DNA from 3 places in the Microcoleus sp. CAWBG640 genome. Region 3 is predicted to be linked to each of the others. Evidence: riboswitches for the same ligand, from Rfam matches in the RefSeq annotation. Region 3 holds a riboswitch; each other region holds the start of a gene.
The links. Region 3 has a riboswitch for cobalamin ahead of AAFP11_RS17955 (hypothetical protein). Riboswitches for the same ligand answer to the same signal wherever they lie in the genome.
Positions count from the first base shown of each region.

Region 1: it holds a riboswitch for cobalamin, as region 3 does, so the genes downstream of both, AAFP11_RS07410 (DUF1636 domain-containing protein) here and AAFP11_RS17955 (hypothetical protein) in region 3, are expected to answer to the same signal.
Region 2: it holds a riboswitch for cobalamin, as region 3 does, so the genes downstream of both, cobG (precorrin-3B synthase) here and AAFP11_RS17955 (hypothetical protein) in region 3, are expected to answer to the same signal.

Region 1 is NZ_JAHRFC010000009.1:128,545-133,431, reverse strand. It holds gene AAFP11_RS07435 (hypothetical protein) at 1-97, shown strand, start outside; gene AAFP11_RS07430 (hypothetical protein) at 146-301, shown strand; gene AAFP11_RS07425 (hypothetical protein) at 350-766, shown strand; gene AAFP11_RS07420 (Uma2 family endonuclease) at 880-1,452, opposite strand; gene AAFP11_RS07415 (Uma2 family endonuclease) at 1,595-2,233, opposite strand; cobalamin riboswitch at 2,406-2,553, shown strand; gene AAFP11_RS07410 (DUF1636 domain-containing protein) at 2,575-2,985, shown strand; gene cobW (cobalamin biosynthesis protein CobW) at 3,163-4,197, shown strand; gene AAFP11_RS07400 (GTP-binding protein) at 4,511-4,887, shown strand, end outside.
Region 2 is NZ_JAHRFC010000125.1:4,339-9,225, reverse strand. It holds gene cbiE (precorrin-6y C5,15-methyltransferase (decarboxylating) subunit CbiE) at 1-945, opposite strand, end outside; gene AAFP11_RS28185 (hypothetical protein) at 1,245-1,514, shown strand; adenosylcobalamin-variant (AdoCbl-variant) riboswitch at 1,614-1,757, shown strand; gene cobG (precorrin-3B synthase) at 1,737-3,194, shown strand; partial or broken gene AAFP11_RS28175 (AAA family ATPase) at 3,606-4,887, shown strand, end outside.
Region 3 is NZ_JAHRFC010000035.1:43,540-48,426, forward strand. It holds gene AAFP11_RS17945 (hypothetical protein) at 1-27, opposite strand, end outside; gene AAFP11_RS17950 (methyltransferase domain-containing protein) at 546-1,412, opposite strand; gene AAFP11_RS17955 (hypothetical protein) at 1,432-1,872, opposite strand; cobalamin riboswitch at 2,013-2,158, opposite strand; gene AAFP11_RS17960 (hypothetical protein) at 2,216-2,767, opposite strand; gene AAFP11_RS17965 (restriction endonuclease) at 2,764-3,291, opposite strand; gene AAFP11_RS17970 (metal ABC transporter substrate-binding protein) at 3,486-4,466, shown strand; gene AAFP11_RS17975 (metal ABC transporter ATP-binding protein) at 4,503-4,887, shown strand, end outside.

The sequences.
Region 1 (4,887 bases), on a different contig from region 3:
AACAATTAAAAGAAGCTTAGGTGCTGATGACTATATTGTTGTGGTTCAAGAAAAAGGAGGGAACACAAACTATACTGTGACTATGACTTCTCAATAGTTAATAGGTACGTTTCTATCTGTATATACTCAACTCAAATAAATCATTATGACTAATCCTCAAAACAACTCTAATCTTCCGCCTTGGAAATGGGCTATAATTGGTGCTGGCTCAACATTAGTGTTTGGAGGTTCCGTCACAGCAGGTGATATAGGAGGGAGTTCATCAAGTAATGTTGGAGGAAATGTTTCGCGAAATGACTAACTCAAAATAACACGGTTATCTAAAGATTAATTACATGAGGAGGGAATAATGGAAGAGCAACAAGGTAAAATTCAAGTCGGAGGAAGTGTTGGAGGTTCTGTTACTGCTGGTGATGTTGCAGGTAGTTCATCAAGTCACGTTGGAGGAAATGTTTCATTCGCTATAAATGAGTTACCTTCATCGTCTGAAGCAGATAAACCCGGAATCAAAGAGTTACTTACCCAACTCCAAGCAGCAATTGAAGCCGATCCAAATTTAAGTGAAGTTGACAAAGAGGATGCTTTAAAACAAGTAAAAGAATTAGCTGAAGCTGCTCAAAATCCTAATGATGCAGAAATGAAGAATAAAGCCAAAACAGCAGATAGGATGCTCGGACGAATTATGAAAAGTGTACCACAAGCCACAAAATTCCTAGAATTCTGTAATAATCTACTACCATTGATTACTAAAATATTTGGATTTTAGTAAGCGATGGCCTTTCAGGAAACATCTTAATAATTACGATCGCCCTTATTTCCCCTCCCTTCACCTCAGCATTCTCTGACAGAGGGCGATCGAACATTTCATCCAACCAGATCTTAACTCAATCCAGGAACATCCTCATACAAAGCAGAGATTGGACACTGAAAATTGATACTAGCCAACTCTAAACAGTCCCCCTCGCCGCAGGAAGAAAAAAACCAACGCCCTTCCCCATCCCGACGGTAGCAATCTACATTCATCCGCTGTTGACCGATTACTACATATTCTTGTATAGTTGAGAGCGATCGATAATCCGCAAATTTATCTCCTCTGTCAAACGCCTCAGTTGTTGGAGATAGAACTTCCACAATTAGTGAAGGATAGCAGATAAAATCGCCAACAGAAGTAGTATCTCGTTCATCGCAAGATACAGCTACATCGGGATAATAAAAAGTATTAATTGTCTCAAATCTGACTTTTGTATCGCTCATAAAAACCAGGCAACCACTTCCGCGCAGATGATTTCTCAGCAGAGTTGCCAAATTTAGACAAATCAAAACATGGGGATTACTTGCCCCTCCCATTGCATAGATTTGTCCGTTTCTGTATTCATGTTTTATGGGACTTATTAGTTCACCTTCTAAATATTCTTTAACTGAAACATCAGGATAATTTTGGCTGGCAATCATTAGGTTTTCCTCGACTTTTACAGGCAGAATTTTAAGATTTCATAATCCTTCCGGGATTCTACTTGTTCTCCCAGTCTCGCGTTGGGCGGACTTTGTTTGACAAGACGCGATTTCCAATCGTCCCAAATTGGTGATTTCACCCTCATTCATCAGACTCAGACTCAGATTCAAAATCCACGCGATCGTAAATATCACCCAACCGCATCTCAAACTCCACACAACTCAATCTCAACACCGCATCAGCACCATCATACTCAGACAAAACCCACTTATTATCATCCGTCTTAACAAACTGTTCAACGTGCATCTCATATTGATCGATCAAAACATACTCTCGAAAACTAGGAATCGATCGAAAAAGTTTAAACTTGCCGCCCCTGTCATAATCCTCCGTGGATGGCGATAAAACCTCAGCCACCATCACCGCATTAGTAATCGTATCTTTCCTACCTGCAACAAACTCCAATTTCCCCGCTACCAACATTACATCAGGATAAGTATAAACCCGCTTGGAAGGTATCCACAGACGCAAATCGTTGATAAATACTCGGTACGGTTGTCCTTTCGTAGCAAAATTTAGCGTTCCGCCAAAATTAACAGCTATTTGATTGTGATTCGGTGTTCCGCCTGTCATAGGGATTATCCTGCCATCCTGATATTCACTCCTAAATTCTGCCACCTCTTCCAGCTTTAAATACTCTTCAGGAGAGTAATAAGTCTGTATTTTGTCCTCAACTTTGTCCTCAACTACTTCTTCGCGAATTTCTGTTAATACCGTCATAGTATATCCTTTTGCGATCGTACTTACAATTATATAGGACTTCAGTCCTGAAAAGATGGCAAAATTAACACTAAAGTTTTTATTAATAACTGGCTGTGAATTTATGCTACTAGATATTAAGCGGTTCACCTTACCAACTTAAGTTTTTCCCAAAATGGCGACAAATGCGGTATGATGTGAAGTTGCGATCGGTTCTAGCGGGGAGCAGCCGCTAGAGGAAACGGGGAAAGTTCGGTGCAAGTCCGGCGCTGTCCCGCAACTGTAATGAAACACAGCTTGTTTCTAAAGTCAGAATGCCCGCCGATATCTAACTCACTTTGGAACGCATCTGCGAGGTACGGATGATGAATGGAATTAATAAGACTGTACGCACCAAGCACAGTCTACTTGTTTGCACTGCTTGCGCGAGTGTTTGGAAAAACGGCAAGCGAGAAGGCAAAAGTGGCGGCCAACAATTCTTGGAAGACTTGTCGCAACTGGCAAAGGATTGGGAATTTTCGGATGAATTTGACATTCAAGAAGTTGAGTGCATGAGTGCTTGCAGTCACTCTTGTGCTGTGTCTTTTGCTGCTGCTGGAAAGTACACTTATCTGTTTGGTGACTTACCTCCCAATGAATCGGAAAGCGTCGAGGCTGTACTGGAATGCGCGAGTCAATACTATGCTAAACCCGATGGTTTGTTGCCCTGGTCAGAACGTCCTCAAGCTTTGAAAAAAGGAGTTATAGCTAAAATTCCACCACTGCACAATTAGAGTATTCATCGTTTCCTTGTTCCTCGTTCCCAGGCTCTGCCTGGGAACGCATACCCAGAGGCTCTGCCTCGTATTAAAAGCGCGAGTTATTCGATCGAGGCAGAGCCTCTAGATCGACATTCCCAGGCAGAGCCTAGGAACGAGATATCCCATCACAAAACAACAACTAAATTACTAATGCACAAAATTCCTGTTACAGTCATTACGGGCTTTCTCGGTAGTGGCAAAACCACCGCCATTCGCCACTTATTGCAAAATAATCAAGGCCGCCGCATCGCAGTTATTGTGAATGAATTTGGCGAAGTCGGCATCGACGGCGAACTGTTGCGTGACTGCCAAGTTTGCGATGAAGAAGAAGATGTCAGCAGCAATATTTTAGAACTGACAAATGGCTGTCTTTGCTGCACGGTTCAAGAGGAATTTTTGCCCACAATGCAAGAATTATTGAAGCGTCGCGCACAAATTGATTGTATCTTGATTGAGACTTCTGGACTCGCACTCCCTAAACCCTTAATTCAAGCTTTTCGCTGGCCCGAAATTCGGACCGGTGCTACCGTAGATGGTGTTGTGGCTGTGGTCGATTGCGAAGCCCTTGCTAGTGGTAATTTTGTGGGCGATATTGATGCTTTGATGGCGCAGCGACAGGCTGATGATAGTTTAGATCATGAGACGCCGATCGAGGAATTGTTTGAAGACCAGTTGGCTTGTGCTGATATGGTACTTTTGACTAAGGTCGATCGCGTGGATGTTGAAACTCAGAAAAAAGTCCAAACTTGGTTGCAGCAAGAATTACGTCCTAGTGTGAAAATTGTACCTTGCAAAGGTGGCGAAATTAATCCTGATGTGTTATTGGGATTTAATGCGGCTGTTGAGGATAATTTGGAGTCTCGTCCCAGCCATCACGACACTGAGGAAGAACACGACCATGATGATGATATTACCTCAACTTACTTTATTGCCGATCGCGAATTTGAACCAGAAGCTGTGGTCGAAAAACTGCAATCGTTGATGCAAAGTCAAGAGATTTATCGGATTAAAGGGTTTGTGGCGGTTCCCAAGAAGCCGATGAGGATGGTGTTGCAGGGTGTGGGCTCGCGCATCGAACATTTTTACGATCGCCCTTGGACACCTTCGGAACTTCGCCAAACCAAATTGGTGTTTATCGGTAGAGAACTCGATCGCGATCGCATTGTAGCGATATTGAGCAATTAATCACCCACGCTGACCTCAGAAACCGGGTTTCTTGCTATATTTCTCGTTCCTGTGGGCAAAACTCGCAGAAACCCGGTTTCTAGCCCCATGCCTAATATTTTTATTACTAGCAACAAGTTTCGTGTAAAATATCAATGATACCAATTTTTTATGAGGCTGCATAGAATCTGATCACCCTGGCGCCCCCTTAATAAGGGGGGGACAACATTCTTCTCAAAGTCCCCCTTCTTAAGGGGGATTTAGGGGGATCGAAATATATGCAACTTCACATTAAATTGGTATGACAGGTATCATAAAACAAGTGAGGTAAAATATGGTGACTGCTGCTGCGATCGAATCAGTTCCCGTGACAGTTCTCACAGGCTATCTAGGTGCAGGAAAAACCACCCTACTCAACCGCATTTTAACCCACGAACACGGCAAAAAAGTTGCAGTCATCGTCAACGAATTTGGCGAAGTAGGCATCGACAACCAACTCATTATCGATGCAGACGAAGAAATTTTTGAAATGAACAACGGCTGCATTTGCTGCACAGTCCGAGGCGACTTAATTCGGATTATCGGCAACCTCATGAAGCGGCGGGACAAATTCGACCATCTAGTCATCGAAACCACAGGTTTAGCCGACCCCGCACCTGTAATTCAGACATTCTTCGTAGACGAAGATATGCGCGATAAATTACTGCTAGA
Region 2 (4,887 bases), on a different contig from region 3:
TGCCAAAGCTGATGGCGCTTCTCCCGCCACAATTTGAAGTTCCGAAACACCCAAATTAGAGGCATTTTCAGCGATGTATTGCAGTCGAGTAGGATGGCGTTCGATCGCGATCGCCCGACAACCCCGATGACTCCGCATCCATTCAATGGCGATCGAACCACAACCAGCGCCCACATCCCACAGCAACTCACCCGGAATTGGCGCTAAGGTTGACAGAGTAACCGCTCGAATCTCCCGCTTGGTAAGTTGTCCGTCGTGGAGATAGGCACCATCCGCCAAACCAGAAGTGCGGGGGAAAATCATAGTTTCCCGATCGGCTGCAACTACAATCGCGATCGCATTCAAATCAGCCAAATCCGGTGCATTCCAGGCTGCTGCAACTCCCTCAATCCGCCGTTCCGAAGCCGCTCCCATCCGCTCGAACACCGTCATCAAACTGCTACCAAACCCCCGCTGTGTCAACAATTCAGCAACCTTTCCCGGAGTGTGTCGATCGGCACTTAAAACCAGCAAACGCGCCCCCGGATATAGAGAAAGGGCGATGGAGGCCACTGGGCGGTTTGTCAAACTGAAAGTCTCAACCTCCGCCAAAGCCCAACCCAGACGGGCGCAGATGAGACTGAAGGCTGATGCTGCGGGAATTATCATCATTTCGGCGATCGGAATCCGGCGCGACAGGGTGACACCAATCCCGTGACACATCGGATCGCCACTGGCGAGCACGCAAATCGACTCTCCCTGGCGACGGATAATCTCATCGACTGTGGCTTGTAAAGGTGAAGCCCAGAGCAATTTTTCCCTGGTGTCGTCCGTTGGTAACATGGCTAGGTGACGAGCACCACCGACTACGACTTGAGCGCGATCGAGCAGGGTACGGGCGATCGAACTCAATCCCGATAATCCATCTTCCCCAATCCCCACCACCGAAAGCCATTTGTCTACCATCAGCCCTACTCCTGCAATTTTTGCCACTCAGCATGAATCTATTTCCAGCATATTGGACAACAGCCAGTTGACTAATTGACTACAGCTAAAAACTAAATCGCCTGGTTGGCAACTTCCTTGATACAAGCTTTCCAGCCATTTCAGCATTTAGGTAAGTCACCAAATACAAGCCACATAGAAAAAGTGACACTTTTAGTTGTTTAGTAATTCGTCTTTTTCCCTAAAGTTTAAGTAGAGGCAAACAAAACACCTAAAACGTTCAGCCTTTTATTTATATTACTTACAACGGGGTCTTTACTATGAAATACCTAAATATTTTAACCTTAATGTTTTTCTGGACTACTCTCAGCATCACCTCTCCAGTTAAACCCGATGAATTGCCAGCCTTCACTAATTCTAATAATGTGAATTCTCAGGAACAAATTTTAACTCCTAGAAATATCGAGGGAGAAACTCAGCCGACGGAATATCAACAAGATACAATGATGTTTGGAGATATTTTACCTGTGGCTACCTTTGGTTTGTCATTGGTTTGTTTTTGTTTTAACTCCCCTACGGAACCTGATTGAAAACTAGGCGATTTTTCATTACTCAAGGCAATTAGGCGAGGGGGAATTTGTTAAGAAAATTGAGGGTTTTGGTTTTGGGGTGCAAAAATGTGATACCTTTTTTAAACCTGAAAGCGGGAAAGTCCGGTGCAATTCCGGCGCTGTGCCGCAACTGTGAAAGTCAGAATGCCGCTTTCAGGAGTGTCAATTGAGATTCCCTGCGTCGCACGGGGAGGAGTTTCTTTGTTAGTTTTGAATGAATTACCGACTTGTCCGGGCTTATTTTCTGGTTCCAGAGCCAGAGATGGAATATTATCGAGGATGCGGATTCCGGGGGGAATTTTAAATGTAGCGCAGTGTGGGGCGATCGCGGATTTAGTCGATCGATACGGTACGGGCTACGTGCAAGTAACAAATCGCGCGAATTTGCAAATCCGAAACTTGAACTCGGCAATTTCTGCTGAAGTCTGGCAGAATTTGCAAGCATTGGGATTAGCATCTCGCTTAGTTGAAATTGACCCGATTCGCAATATTATGGCCAGTCCGACAGCAGGTATCGATCGCCAATCGTTACTCGATACTCGCCCCCTAGTTACAGATTGGGATAATTATCTGCAAACCCATCCCGAACTGTCGGAACTTTCGCCTAAATTCAGTGTAGGTTTTGACGGCGGAGAATCGGTTTCTATCCGCGCTATTCGCAACGATATTTTATTAGCGGTATGCGGCAAATCGGTCGTCGATTCAGAAATATTGTTTTCCCTGCATTTAAACGGCGAGGATACAGGAATTACAATTAAAAAATCGCAATCTATATCTGTATTAGCAGCCCTGGCTAACACATATCTGGAATATACCAAAAATCAGCCTCGAATAGAGGGAAAAAAACCGCGTTTACGTCACCTGCTGGCAGATTGGGGTGTGGAAAAATATCTCGAACAGATACAGCATAATTTACCCTTTGTATTGCAGCAAAGCTCGATCGCTCCGTCTGAAAAATCCCTAGCCAATTACCAACATCTCGGCATTCACCCCCAACAACAATCCGGTTTCTCCTACATCGGCATCGCCCTGGCCCTAGGCTGGCTAAAATCGCAACAACTGCGAGATTTGGCAAATTCAGCCCAAAACTTCGGCGGAGGCACTCTGAGGCTCACGCCTTGGCAAAATCTGTTGATTTCTGACATCCCGAACCACCGCCTTAGCGAACTCGAAAAGTCGATCGCCCGTTTGGGATTGCACTCATCCGGAACCAATCTAGACTCATGTTTAGTTGCTTGTGCCGGCAACACTGGCTGTGCATTGGCGATGACAGATACCCAAAGTCACGCCCTAGCAATGGTGCAGGATTTAGGGCAAAAATTAAAGATCGATCGCCCAATTAACATTCATTTCAGCGGCTGCGAAAAATCCTGCGCCCAACATTCTCCCATTGATATAACGTTAGTGGGAATTCAGATAAAACAACAAAACGAGACGATCGCAGGTTACGACATTTACGCAGGTAAAACAGACTCACCCTTTGGGCGACAAATTTTCCAGGGCGTGAGTGTGGATCAGATATCGAGTTCGATCGCCCAAATGCTACGAATATATCAACAATTGCGATCGCCCGACGAATCCTTGGGCGAATTTGTAGATCGAAGTGCGATCGACCAATTGCAGCAATTGCTTAACCCCAAAAAACCAAACCACAAGTGAACCTCTTTCTTCCTCTTTCTTCCTTCGCGCCCTTAGCGCCTTCGCGGTTCATTCAAAAAAGATCCAGTTTTAAATAATGCTTGACTATATTAAAGACGGAACAGAAATCTACACCAAATCCTTGGGCGAATTTGTAGATCGAAGTGCGATCGACCAATTGCAGCAATGGTTTAAGAGCGACTCCGGTTAATCAATTTCCAGTTTCCGGCTTGAGTCTGCTCGATCGGCTTTTACCAATAGTCCTAGACGCAAAAAACCCGGTTTCTCTGAAAAATCGTCGATAGATCCGAGATATATTGACGCAGAAACCGGGTTTTTGGCCGCGCGTCCCTAAAATCCTTCTAACGCGCTATTATTGACACAAATATGGTGCGTTTTGACTTCGCGTTAATTTTTCGCAAAAAAATCAATATGCTCTCCATTCCAGGCGTAGCCGTTGTAACACTTCTCTATGAAAGTGCCAACTCCCTCGTTTACCGGGCCATTCGGGAAGCAGATAACCAGCCACTTATCCTCAAACTTCTCAAAGAAAGTTACCCCACACCTCAAGAATTGGTGCGCTACCGCACCGAATACCGCATTACCCGAAAGTTGAAAGAGGCGGGAGTCGTGCAAGTTTATGACTTGCAAAAATACCAAAACACCCTCGTGATGTTTCTGGAGGACTTTGGCGGCGAATCGTTGAAAATATTGATGCAGCAGCGTCAGTTTAGCCTAAAGGAGTTTCTGCAAATTGCGATCGCCACAACTGAAACTTTAGGGCAAATTCACATCGCCAATATTATTCATAAAGATATTAACCCCTCAAATATTGTTTACAACCCGAAAACGGAACAATTAAAAATTATTGACTTTGGCATTTCCACTCAGCTAAGCAGAGAAACACCGACTCTGAAAAACCCCGGCATCCTGGAAGGAACCCTCGCTTACATCTCACCAGAACAAACCGGGAGAATGAATCGTACTCTCGATTACCGGGCTGATTTTTACTCGCTTGGTATCACATTTTACGAATTGCTGACAGGAAAACTGCCTTTCGAGACAGAAGATACTTTAGAGTTGGTTCACTGCCACATTGCCAGACAGCCAGTTCCCCCGCAGGAAATCGAACCAAAAATTCCTCTGATTATCTCCCAAATAGTTATTAAATTGATGGCGAAGAATGCGGAAAACCGCTATCAAACTGCATTAGGATTGAAGCACGATCTAGAAAATTGTCTCGTTCAATTACAAGCAACGGGTAACATTGAGCAGTTTGCCTTGGGAAAGCGGGATATTACAGACCGTTTCCTGATCCCCGAAAAGCTCTACGGTAGAGAAACTGAAGTTTCCAATCTATTAGCAGCCTTTGAACGAGTTGCATCAGGACGATCCCCCCAACCCCCCTTATTAAGGGGGGCTTCATCCGACTCCCCCCTGAGTAGGGGCGGTGGATGGTGCGTGCCCGCCCTAGGGGAGGAAGCGAATTTATCCGGCAGTGAACTGATGCTAGTCGCTGGCTTTTCTGGGATTGGTAAAACCGCATTAGTAAACGAAGTTCATAAGCCGATCGCCAAACAACAGGGCTATTTTATTAAAGGCAAATACGACCAATTTCAGCGCAATATTCCTTTCTCAGCGTTTGTCCAAGCTTTTCGGGATTTAATGGGGCAATTATTATCAGAATCCGATGCTCAATTACAAATATGGAAAA
Region 3 (4,887 bases):
TTTTTGCACTTTTTTATAAGTAGACATAGCCAACACCTAAGTAGTGTTAAATTTCACAAAATTTACAGGCTATATTGGCAAATATTACTATTTTGTACTGCCAAATATAGACAACACAATTTTATGAAAATCAATCTGTTACCTCATGAATTAACCTTAACTCTTTGGTAATTGACAATCAAATCATTGTTTGCATAGATTGTATGAATAAAATCGATACTTCGATTTAGTTAGCTCAAGTCAAGGGGAAAAACCCCCGCTAATGCTGGCTTTGGGGGAGGGGAGACCTTAGCGATCGAGGCGATGGGGGGGAGTTTTCCTTAGTATTAGTCTTCCATGGTCCGTCTAGGATTAAATACCCGGAGGCTCTCCCTCCCATGGCTGATTACCAATTCCGGTTGTATCGGAATGATTAGAATGATTAAACCACAGAGGACACAGAGGACACAGAGAAAGAGAAGAGAGAAATAATAATTCTGATGTCAACGGATTTGATATGATTACCAGTTCTCAATTCCCAATTGCGACTTTACCTAATGTTTGTGTCAGCGTTCATCGGATTTTGATAACTGCCAAAGTTGGATTTCATAACACAAATGCTGGTCAAAAAGTTTGCCTGCTTCCAACCCTTCAACCACCAATTTTTTGAACCAGCGACGAAATATCCAGCGCAAGAGTTTGTGTATGGGCGGAACTGCGATCGCAATTAAGTCTGCAACATAAATCATCGTGTTTAGTCCATACCTGCGGAAAGTATCGACATACAAATCGATGGTGGGCAAAATATGGGCGGAAATATCCTCGGTTTTTACTAAACTAAATCCAGCCTGTTTTAAGGCTCCATGAAGTTCTGTAACAACATGACAATTAGAGAACATTCCCTCTTTATAATTAGCATCAGAGCGCAGCATATCGGCAAGCAAGACGTAGCCACCAGGATTGAGGATTTTGGCGGCGCCGTTAGCAATATCAACGGCAGACATATATTGGCTACTTTCGCTAAAGAGGATTAGATCGTAGGATGTGGTTGCTTGGAAGTTTTCAAAGGTTGTGAGGTGGAAGATGGTGCGATCGCCTGTACACTTGAGAAAGCGCTGTTGTTGAAATGGATCGGGTGCGAGTCCTTCGACTGCAAAACCGCGATCGAGCAAATAAGCCGCATTTCCGCCAATCCCACAGCCCACATCCAGGATGCTATGAGTGCCTTGGGGAATGAAATCCAACAGTTTTACAGTATAAGCTTGCTGAGCGATACGTAATCGCGCGAGTGTTAGTTCATCCGCCGGCACAGGTAGGGTTTCCCAATAGCCATAGTGAAGATAGGGGGATTCTGTCAAGCCCAAATAGTAATTAAGCGCTGCATTTTGGTAGCGAGTTACGTTGGAAATTTCGATGGATTTTGGCTGGGACATTGGGGAAATTTAGTAAGTTTTAGGATTTCGGGCAGGGTTGAAATTCTTCCCAGCGGTTGCATACTTGTTCATAGCACTCAACCGGCGAAATTGCCAAGTTTTGCAACAAATTGATATCAATCTGACCATTGGCAAGCAGTATAAAAATAATTGCTTTTTCAGGTTTGTAGTTATCAATAACTCCCAGCAGATTTGAAACAGTGTCTTCCTCTAGTTCTAATTGTTGCAAATAAGTGGTTGCGTGCGATTGAGAAATAAACTGCAAATCATACTGTACATTATCCACACTCCAATTGATCGAACCATTAATGTGAGTATCTATTTGGCAGACAACAATGCCTCGTCCTAGGTGCCAAAAGCCATTCCATGCAGTATATCCGATCGACAAAATATTCTGATGAATAAACAAGTTTTGCCAGTAGCCAAAACTACCCTGCCAAACACTATCTTCGATTCGCATTTCTTTTAGTTTCCCGTTGCGCCGACGCCAAGCAGTTTTAACTCAAAATTGCGTTTTTGTCGATCGTCCAAGGGAACACAACAGCCGATTAATTTTAAAAATACTAAACTAAGCATCATCCATACCTCGCAGATGAAAAACATGATTGTCAACAAATCGGCGGGCATCCTGACTCAGAGATGCAATAATCTCATTACAGTTGCGGGACAGCGCCGGATTCGCACCGAACTTTCCCCCTTACGTCTGATGTGTGTTTGTCATCAGAGCCGATCGATATACGGGAATATTACCACTATTTTGGATATTTGACAAAAATAGCTCTTAAAAATTCAGCAGGCGGGCTTCATACAGCATTTGCTGTTTCACGTACAGATCGAAGAAAATGAACGATCTCTTGCATAACTGAAGACAATTGTAGAATCTCAATATCTTTATTAGTCAATCGATAGATAATTTCTGAGGGATTGTGAATTATTTCTGATTGAGAAAGCAATTGTTCTAAAGCTTTTTTAGGTTGATAAACTGCCATGTCAAGTATATTTTTAGGAGGAATATATCCTAGCAACCGCGAAAGAATAGTGGCATCTTGAAAAAAGATAGTTTCGATTTCAGGAACAGCCATAATTACTTTGACAGGTGTATTAGCTGCTACGCCTCCAACTATTTCCTCAATATCTTTGAGGCGTTGTTGAACTAACTCTGGCACTACTGAATCCGAATCAACTACAATCACAACTGGTACTTGCCGACGCACAACTAAAGAACGAGCAAGTGATTTGATAGCATATCCTCCACCAGCAGTAACAACTTCCACATCATTGAGTAATTTTCTTGGGATCACAATTTTAAGTAATTGTGCATCGAAATTTCCTTCACAAACAATGTAAGTAATCATGGGATATCTCGCTCTCTAACGTCGTAATCAGGCAATCCGTGTTCTACACATACACGGTATTTTAAAGTTAATAATTCACAGATTGTTTCATTGTCCAAGGCATATTTTATTTCTTCTCCACTCCATAATAGGATTGTTTGCGGTAGTGAAAAGTATGAAAGATACCGAGCCGGTTCTGTGAATTCAGTTCGGCTGAACACTAATCCAACAGTGGCTGCGGGACGACGTAAAAGTTGATTGCGAAGTTTAGCAATAGGAGCAATATCAACGTTTGTTTTGTCTCGAAAGTCTTTGCTTTCAACCAAACAAGACAGTCCAGATGAATAGACCACACCATCAATTTGTTCGACTTTTTCCCCAAAGAGTTCCACGCTATAAGGCCATTTTACCTCTGCGCCATCAAGTTGAAATGCTCGTAAAACTAGGTACTCAAAGGCTTGGCCCGCGTCCCATCCTGGGGTGCTACGATTCTCGATATTGTCCCATAGAGTTCGTAAGCCATCCCATTGGAGCGATTGAATCATCCTTTCATAGTCTTTTGACGCAACCAAGTCTAATACTCCAAACAACTACACGCTTCTAATATTGTATGTCACTACACTATCACATCTTGCTGTAGGCATAGCCCGATCGCCAATATCTCCTCATTTTCATAATCTTTTCATTTTTACTGGTTTTATGCTAAATTAAAACAATGAAAGAATTATAAAAAACCACAATGAATCATCAGGCGCTCTGCCGTAAAACCTATCAAATTGGTATATTCGGGCTATTACTAGGAGTTTGGCTCAGCGGGTGCAGCAGTCCGACAACAGAGCCTCAAACCAAGCAGAATGGCGATTCTAGCGCCACTGCTAGCGATTCTACCAAAAAAGATAAAAAAGTCATTCTTACCACCTTTACCGTCCTGGCAGACATGGCTCAGAACGTTGCGGGGGATAAGGCGATCGTCCAATCCATCACCAAGCCTGGGGCGGAAATTCACGGCTATGAAGTTACACCCAGCGACTTAAAACGCGGACAAAATGCTAATTTGATTTTAGAAAACGGCCTCAACTTAGAGCGTTGGGCAACCCGATTTTACAACAGTCTCCCTAAAGTTTCTCACATTACTCTAAGTGAGGGAGTCTCACCAGTAAATATTGCAGAAGATGCCTATCGTGGCAAACCTAATCCCCACGCTTGGATGTCTCCTAAAAATGCTGTAATTTACGTCGAAAACATTCGCAAGACATTAGGAAATCTCGATCCGGCTAACGCTGCAAGCTATAACGCGAATGCGGCAAAATACAGCCAGCAAATAAAGGCGATCGATGCCAAACTCAAACAAGCTATTTCAGCTATTCCCCCAGACAAACGCTACATAGTAAGCTGCGAAGGAGCTTTTTCCTACATCGCCCGCGATTACGGCTTAAAAGAAGTTTACCTGTGGCCAGTTAACGCTGAACAACAAGCCACACCGAAACAAGTTGAACGGGTGATTAATACAGTCAAAGCTAACCAAATACCGGCTGTATTTTGCGAGAGTACCGTCAACAACAAAGCACAGCTTCAGGTAGCAAAGGAAACAGGCGCAAAATTTGCCGGGGTGTTTTATGTCGATTCCCTATCTCCACCCGACGGGCCCGCATCAACCTATCTTAAGTTACTTGAATACAACATCAATACTCTGATAAAAGGGTTACAGGGGAATAGGTAATGGGGAATGGGGAATTGATAATAAGGAGAAAATCAGATGAATGAGATCGGCATTGATATTGAGAATGTGACAGTTGCCTATCACGGCAAAGTAGCTTTGCACAGCGCCTCGCTGCAACTTAAAGCAGGGACGATTTGCGGTTTGGTGGGGATGAATGGCGCGGGAAAATCGACTCTGTTTAAGGCAATTATGGGGTTTGTCCACCCAAATACCGGACGAATTTTAATTAATGGGTTGCCGATTAGTCAAGTGCAAAAACGCAATCTGGTTGCCTATGTGCCTCAGTCGGAAGAGGTAGATTGGAATTTTCCGGTGAATGTTTATGATGTGGTGATGATGGGACGCTATGGGTATATGAATCTGCTGCGGATTCCTGGGGCGATCGACAAACAAGCCGTGCGAGAAAGTTTGGAAAGGGTGG